2 regions of the Micromonospora sp. NPDC049366 genome follow, and region 2 is predicted to be linked to the other one. Evidence: riboswitches for the same ligand, from Rfam matches in the RefSeq annotation. Region 2 holds a riboswitch; the other holds the start of a gene.
What was found. Region 2 has a riboswitch for thiamine pyrophosphate ahead of thiE (thiamine phosphate synthase). Riboswitches for the same ligand answer to the same signal wherever they lie in the genome.

Region 1 (3,995 bases), on a different contig from region 2:
CCGACGGCGCTGACCAGCAGCGGCCAGGTGCGTCGGGCCAACGCCCGGTAGCGGACGCCGAAGAGCGGCAGCAACGCCAACTCGACCGCGATGGCGATCGCCGGCGCGACCGGGTCGAGCGTGGCGACCAGCACGAACGAGAACACCAGCGCCGCCGCCAGCTTGGCCACCGGGTTGCGCCGGGCCAGCGGCGCCCCGGGCACGGCGACCGGCTCGAGGCTGATCACGGTCGCTCCAGGGTGAGCCGCCGGTCGGCCAGCGCGGCGACGAACTCCGGGTCGTGGGTGACGGTGACCACCCCGTGGCCGGCGTCACGCAGCTCGGCGAAGAGGTCGACCAGCTCCCGCCAGGTCCGCCGGTCCTGACCGAAGGTCGGCTCGTCGCAGACGAGCAACCGGGGCGCGGTGGCCAGGGCGGTCGCCACGCTCAGCCGCCGCTTCTCGCCACCCGACAGGGTGTACGGGTTGGCCCGCGCCAGCGCACCCAGCCGCAGCCGGTCGAGCAACCCGTCCACTATGGAGCGGATCTCCGCCTCGGGGCGTCCGGTGCGGCGGGGCCCGAGCGCCAACTCGTCGAAGACGGTGCTCGTGACGAACTGGTGCTCCGGGTCCTGGAAGACGGAGCCGATCCGCCCGGCCAGGGCGGGGGCCCGCCAGCGGTGCGGGGGAGTACGCGCGTCCCGGCCGGCCAGCGTGGGACTCGCGGTCACCGTGCCGGTGCCCGGCCGCATCAGCCCGCCCAACAGCAGCGCCAGCGTGGATTTGCCGGCCCCATTCGGACCGAGCACGGCGAGCGCCTCGCCGGCGCGTACGGTCAGGTCGGTCGCGGCCAGCCGGGGCGGCAGACCGAGCCGTTCGGCGGTGACCAGCGGGTCGCCGGGGGTCGTGGCGGCGCGGCGGGGCGACACGGTCCGGCCGGGCACCCACACCCCTTCGGCGGCGAGCGCGTCACCGTGGACGCGGAAGACCTCGTCGGGGGCGCCGTCGGCGCGAACGCCGCCGCCCGGTTCGAGCACCACCACCCGCTCCACCAGGGGCAGGGCGTCGGCCACCCGGTGCTCGACCAGGATCAGCGTGGTGTCGGTGTCGAGCGCGCCGGCGACCGCCGAGCGGACCAGCGCGGCGCCGGCCGGGTCGAGGTTGGCGGTCGGCTCGTCGAGCAGCAGCAGGTGGGGGCGCAGGGCCAGGACGCCGGCCAGGGCGAGTCGCTGCTGCTCGCCCCCGGAGAGCGCCGCGGTAAGCCGGTCCCGGTCGTAGGGGAAGCCGACCCGGTGCAGCGCCTCGTCGACCCGGGGCCAGATCTCGGCGCTCGGTATGCCCCGGTTCTCCAACCCGAACGCGACGTCGTCGCCGCTGCGGGCCATGACCAGGTGGCTCTCCGGGTCCTGGAAGACGATGCCGACCCGCTCCCGCCCCTTGCGCGGGTCCAGCCCGTCGATCTCGATGCTGCCCTCCTGCTCGCCGGAGTCCTCGGGAAGCAGCCCGGCGAGGGCCGCGAGGAGGGTGCTCTTACCCGCGCCGGAGGGCCCGAGCAGCAGCACCCGCTCGCCGCTCTCGACGCGCAGGTCCAGGCCCCGGACCGCCCAGCGCTTTCGCCCGGCGTGCCGCCACCCGAACCCCCGCAGACTCACCGCCGCCACCAACTCACCCCCCTCAACATCCGCCCGCCCTCCGGGCCCCCATCCTGTCGATCATGAAGTTGGTGCACTTCGCGACGGTGTGTCGGAGCGACAACTTCATGATCAACGAGGGTCGGGGAGGGCGGCTCAGGTCAGATCGCGGCGCGTTCGCGGCCGGCGGGGAAGCGGTCCAGGACGCCGGTGTTGGCCAGCGCGCGGGTCAGGGCCCAGCCGCCGACGCCCGCCACCACGGTCGCGCTGACGACGGTGAGCAGCGCGTACGGGATGCGGTAGCTGGTCAGATCGGTCTCGACGTTCCAGTAGACGAAGTCGAAGATCGCGGCGCTCAGGCCGGTCAGCGCGCCGGCCAGCAGCGCGGTCGGCAGCCGGAACGAGCGGTAGCGGAAGGCCGCGAACGCCAGCTCGGCGCCGATGCCCTGCATGAGGCCCTGGAGGATGACGATGCTCGCCCACTGGCTGCCCAGCAGGGCGGAGAGGATCGCCGCCACCGTCTCGCAGTAGAGGGCCGCCCCCGGCTTGCGGATCACCAGGCCGCCGAGCACGGCCGGCACCAGCCAGACGCCATAGATCAGTGTCTGCGCGGGCGGGAAGAACGCGAAGGCCGCGTCGGTGGCGCTCCAGACCAGGCCCCAGGCCCAGAAGATGACGCCGAACGCGACCGCGATGACCGAGGCCACGACGATGTCGATCGTCCGCCAACGGTTCGTGGAGGTGGTGTCTGTCATGATCGCTCCCAGTTCAGGCGAGGAACCAGGAGAAGACGCACGCCGCGCCCGGTGGGACCGGACGGCGGCGCGGCTGGAGGTCGACCGAACTCCCTGCGCTGGCATTACCCAGATCAGGTTCGAGGGTCTGCGGGCGTGGCCCGCACTCTCAGCGCTGTGCGCTCCCCTGTCGGATGTGAAGTTGTTTCCGCAGACGCTAGCACCGTGGGCAGGGGCGGGGCGATGCCGCCCGACCTGGGTAGGCTGCCGATCATGCGCATCGACGCCCGGGGACTCACGTTCGACGTCCGCGCCGGTGGCCCGGAGGACGGGCCGGCCGTGCTCCTGCTGCACGGTTTCCCGCAGCACGCCGGGGAGTGGGACGACGTCGTGCCCGCCTTGCACGCCGCCGGCCTGCGCACGTACGCCCTCGACCAGCGCGGCTACTCGCCCGGCGCCCGACCGGCCGACGTGGCCGCCTACCGGGTGCCCGAGCTGGTGGCCGACACGACGGCGGTGCTCGACGCGCTCGGCGTCGACGCCGCGCACGTGGTCGGCCACGACTGGGGCGCCGTCGTCGCCTGGGGCCTCGCGGCGCAGCACCCGGCCCGGGTCCGCACGCTGACCGCGGTGTCCGTGCCCCACCCGGCCGCCTTCGTGTACGCCCTGAGCCACGACGTGCGGCAGAAGGCGCGCTCGTCGTACATGGCGCTGTTCCGCCAGCCCGGCGGCAAGGCGGAGAAGGTGCTGCTGGCGCTGAACGCCGTCGCGCTGCGGCGGATGCTCTCCGGTGTCGGCGACGCCACCCGGGTGGCCCGCTACGCCGACCCGATGCGGGCGCCGGGTGCCATGACCGGCGCGCTGAACTGGTACCGGGCGATGTCGGGGGCCGACCTGAAGGCGGTCGGTCCGGTGACCGTGCCCACCACGTACGTGTGGAGCGACCGGGACACCGCGATCGGCCGGACCGCCGCGCAGGCCTGCGCGGCCCACGTGCCGGGCGACTACCGCCTGGTCGAGTTGACAGGTGTGAGCCACTGGATCCCGGACGAGGCTCCGGCGGCGCTGGCCGAGGCGATCCTCGCCCGGGTGGGGACGGAGGAGTCATGACGCTGAGCGCCGAGAGTTACCTGGCGACGGTGACCGCGACGATGGACCGGGTCGCGGCGAGCCAGCGGGAGGCAGTCGGCCGGGCCGCCGACCTGATCGCCGACGCGATCCGTGCCGACGGGGTGGTGCACGCCTTCGGCACCGGGCACTCCGAGGCGCTGTCGATGGAGATCGCGGGGCGGGCCGGCGGGCTGGTGCCCACCAACCGGATCGCGCTGCGTGACCTGGTGCTGCTCGGCGGGGCGCCGGCCGACCTGCTCGGGCCGACGTTGGAGCGGGACCCCTCGGTCGCGCACCGCCTGTACGAGCTGGCGCCGATCCGACCGCAGGACGTCTTCGTGGTGGCCTCGAACTCCGGCGTGAACGGGGCGATCGTCGAGTTCGCGGCCCTGGTGAAGGAGCGCGGCCACGGGCTCGTGGCGATCACCTCCGCGCAGCACTCCGGACGGATGACGTCCCGCCACCCGTCCGGGCGGAAGCTGACCGACTTCGCCGACGTGGTGCTGGACAACGGCGCCCCGTACGGCGACGCGACGCTGCCG
Region 2 (3,995 bases):
TAGAGCGCGCCGTCCGGGCCGAACTCGAAGTCCATCGGCCGGATGAAGCTCATGCCGGTGAGCAGCTGGTTGATGTCGACCAGCGACTTGCCGTCGGCGGTCAGCTGCATCGTGTACATCTTGGACTGGTTCCACTCGCCGAGCAGCGCCTTGCCGTCGTAGTAGGCCGGCCACTTGCGCGCCGAGTTCAGGTCGGCGTCGTACCGGTAGACCGGGCCGCCCATCGGAGCGCCGCCGCCGCCGATCTCCGGGTAACGCGCGTCACCGGCGTACCCGTAGTCGACAGTGGCCGGCACGACCGGCGGGAGGTTGGTGAGACCGGTGTTGTTGGGCGAGTTGTTCACCGGCGCGGAGCAGTCGAACTTCGCCCCGCTCGGGCCGCTCGGGAAGGTGTAGTCGTTGTACGCCTCGTTCGTGCCCGTGCAGTACGGCCAGCCGTAGTTGCCGGGGGCGACGATGTTCCACTCGACCAGACCCCGGGGGCCCCGGTTCGGGTTGTCGGAGTTGGCGTCCGGTCCGTAGTCCGCGACGTAGAGCGTGTTGGTCTTGGGGTCGGTGCCGATCCGGAACGGGTTGCGGAAGCCCATCGCGTAGATCTCGGGACGGGTCTTCTCGGTGCCCGGCGGGAAGAGGTTGCCGGCCGGGACGGTGTAGGTGCCGTCGTCCTCCGGGTGGATCCGGATGACCTTGCCGCGCAGGTCGTTGGTGTTGCCGGAGGTGCGCTGCGCGTCGTAGTCCTGGCGGCCCGGCCGCTCGTCGATCGGCGTGTACGCGCTCGACTCGAACGGGTTGGTGTTGTCACCGGTGGCCAGGTAGAGGTTGCCGGCACTGTCGAAGGTCATGCTGCCGCCCGCGTGGCAGCAGGTGTTGCGCTGGGTGTCGACCCGCAGCACCTGCTTCTCACTCGCCGGGTCGATGGTGTCGCCCGTCACCGTGAACCGGGACAGCAGGTTGCGCGCGACGCCGTCGTTCGGGGCGTAGTAGAGGTAGACCCACTTGTTGGTGGCGAAGTCCGGGTCGAGCCGGATGCCGATCAGGCCGTCCTCGTTGCCGGTGAAGACGTCCAGGTCGACCGCGGTGACCGTGCTGCCGGTGTCCGGCTTGATGATCTGCACCCGGCCGTCGCGCTCGATGTAGAAGACCCGCCCGTCGGGGGCGATGTCCAGCTCCATCGGGTTGCTGGTGTTGCTGTCCAGCGTCACCTTCTCGAAGCTGGCGGTCTTCGACGCGCCGCAGTCGGCGTCGGCCACGCCGGCGGCGGTGCGGATGCCGCCGAGCAGGTGGCTGAGGAACTGCGGCTCCGCGTACGACTCGCGGGTGTGCCCGCCGCCCGTGTACCAGGACCGTCCGCCGTCGAAGTCCTGACACCAGGCGAACGGGTGGTCGGCGCCCATCGCGCCGGCGCCGGGGGAGTAGCTCTTCTCGTCCAGGCTGGCCAGCACGTGCACGTCCGGCCGGGGGTTGGACTGGTAGTTGTACCACTCGTCGAACCGGGACCAGCGGTCCGGCAGCTCGCTCGTCGACGGGTGGGCGTGGTCCTCCACCTTGATCGTGGCCTGCTGGTTGGCCGGGTGGCTCGCGAAGTACGCGCCGACCAGGTCGCCGTACCAGGCCCAGCTGTACTCGGTGTCGGAGGCGGCGTGGATGCCGACGTAGCCGCCGCCGGCGCGTACGTAGCGCTCGAACGCCGCCTGCTGCTCGGCGTTCAGCACGTCACCTGTGGTGGAGAGCCAGATGACCGCCTTGTACTTGGCCAGGTTGGCGTCGGTGAACGCGCCACCGTCCTCGGTGGCGTCGACCGTGAAGTTGTTCGCCGCACCGAGCTGTTGGATGGCGGCGATGCCGGTGGGGATCGAGTCGTGCCGGAAGCCGGCGGTCTTCGAGAACACCAGGACGGAGTAGGGCTCGTCGGCCGCCGCCGCGGCGGCCCGGACCGGTGTGACCGGGGCCGCGGCCGGGGCGGCCTGGGGGGCTCGCGGGGCGGCCTGCGCGGCGGCCGGAGCCGCCTGGGCGGGCGCCCCGAACAGGACGCTTGAGACGAGGGCGAGGGACAGGGTCGCGGTGATGGGTATACGGGCACGACGACGGGACACGCCGCCTCCTATGTCGCGGTGGACAGGGATTGCGGGGGCCGGCTCGCCGAAGACCGTCCCAGGTGGATGCCAGTGCGGACGCCGGGCCAGGGCGTACGCGCCAGCATTTTTGTCGAATCGCTGAACAAATTAATTCCGCTGGATCCGTGTCGGGCAAGATGCCAGCACGTAACGGTTTGGCAACAGTGGGCGACATTCCGAACAGGACCGCATGAAGCGACCAGCGATGTCGGCCACTGCCGGCTCGTCTTGGCAGCCCGGCGGATCTGTCGTACGGTGGCCGAGTACCCACGGGAGCCCGGTGGACCGGGCTGAGAGGGGGGCTGTTCGCCCCCGACCGTCGAACCTGATCCGGGTAATGCCGGCGCAGGGAGGAGTGTTGCCGTGCCGTCCCTGGGACGATTGCATCTCATCACCGACACCCGACCCGGGCGAGATCCGCTCGCCGTGGTCCGGGCCGCGCTGTCCGCCGCCCGCGCCGACCTGGTCGTGCAGGTCCGCGTCGAGGACACCGCCACCGACCGCGAGACGTACGACCTGGCCAGCCGGATCGTGGCGCTCTGCGCGCCGTACGGGGCCCGGTGCCTGGTCAACGACCGGCTGCACGTGGCACTGGCGGTGGACGCCGCCGGCGGGCACGTCGGCGCGGACGACCTGCCGGTCGACGCGGCCCGCCGGGTGCTCGGCCCCACCGCCGTGCTCGGCGCCACCGCCCGGGAACCGAACACCGCCACGGCAGCCGTCGCGGCCGGTGCCACCTACCTCGGCGTCGGCCCCTGCAACGCGACCACCACCAAGGACGGGCTGCCGGCCCCCATCGGCGTGACCGGCGTCCGCGCCGTCGCCGAGGCCGTCGACGTGCCGGTCATCGCCATCGGCGGGGTGACCGCGGCCCAGGTGCCGGCCCTGCGGGCGGCCGGCGCGTACGGGGTGGCCGTCGTCGGCGCGCTCTCCGCCGCCGCCGATCCGGCCCGCGCCACCGCCGAGCTGATCGGGGCGCTGACGTGCTGACCGGCCGGTCCCCGTCGGCGTACGTCGACCGGGCCCGGCCGGACGTTGCGGTGGTGGGGGCGGGCCCGATCGGCCTCGCGGTCGCCTGGCGCTGCGCCGCCCGGGGCCTGCGGGTGACCGTCCACGACCCGGCGCCCGGCTCGGGGGCGTCCTCGGTGGCCGCCGGCATGCTCAGCCCGGTCGCCGAGGCGCACTTCGGTGAGCGGGAGCTGACCGACCTGCTCGTCGAGTCGGCCGCCCGCTGGCCGGGATTCGCCGCCGAACTCACCGAGGCGAGCGGGGCCATGCTCGGCTACCGCACCGAGGGCACGCTCATGGTCGGGCTGACCGGGGACGACCTGGCCGAGGCGCGCCGGCTCTGGGCGTACCAGCAGGACCTCGGGCTGCCGGTGACCCCGCTGCGCCCCAGCGAGCTGCGCGAGCACGAACCGGCGCTGGCGCCCCGCGTCCGCGGCGGGGCCCTGGCGCCCACCGACCACCAGGTCGACCCGCGGCTGTTGGTCCCGGCGCTGCGGACCGCCGCCAGACGCGCGGGCGCCGTGCTGGTGCCCGGCGCGGTGCGGCGGCTGGCCGACCTGGACGCCGCCGTCACGGTCGTGGCGGCCGGCTGCGGTGCCGCCGCGCTGACCGGGCTGCCCGTCCGACCGGTGAAGGGCCAAGTGATCAGGCTCCGCGCGCCCGACGGCGGCCCGCCCGGCTTCCGGCACGTCATCCGGGGGTACGCCGACGGCGAGCACGTCTACCTCGTGCCCCGCGACACCGGCGAGGTGGTGGTCGGCGCGACGGTCGAGGAGCGCGGCGACACCAGCGTCACCGCCGGGGCGGTGCTGCGCCTGCTGCGTGCCGCCGTCGAGCTGCTACCCGAGCTGGCCGAGTACGACCTGGTCGAGA

Region 1: linked by a shared signal. The riboswitch ahead of ACIBTV_RS22810 (ECF transporter S component) and the one ahead of thiE (thiamine phosphate synthase) in region 2 are both predicted to bind thiamine pyrophosphate.

What each region holds. Positions count from the first base shown of each region.
Region 1 is NZ_JBITMV010000016.1:133,626-137,620, reverse strand. Features, by position in the region: gene ACIBTV_RS22820 (energy-coupling factor transporter transmembrane component T family protein) at 1-227, opposite strand, end outside; gene ACIBTV_RS22815 (ABC transporter ATP-binding protein) at 224-1,639, opposite strand; gene ACIBTV_RS22810 (ECF transporter S component) at 1,771-2,364, opposite strand; TPP riboswitch at 2,437-2,542, opposite strand; gene ACIBTV_RS22805 (alpha/beta fold hydrolase) at 2,617-3,453, shown strand; gene ACIBTV_RS22800 (sugar isomerase domain-containing protein) at 3,450-3,995, shown strand, end outside.
Region 2 is NZ_JBITMV010000001.1:571,510-575,504, forward strand. Features, by position in the region: gene ACIBTV_RS02750 (ThuA domain-containing protein) at 1-2,093, opposite strand, end outside; TPP riboswitch at 2,374-2,484, shown strand; gene thiE (thiamine phosphate synthase) at 2,478-3,104, shown strand; gene thiO (glycine oxidase ThiO) at 3,098-3,995, shown strand, end outside.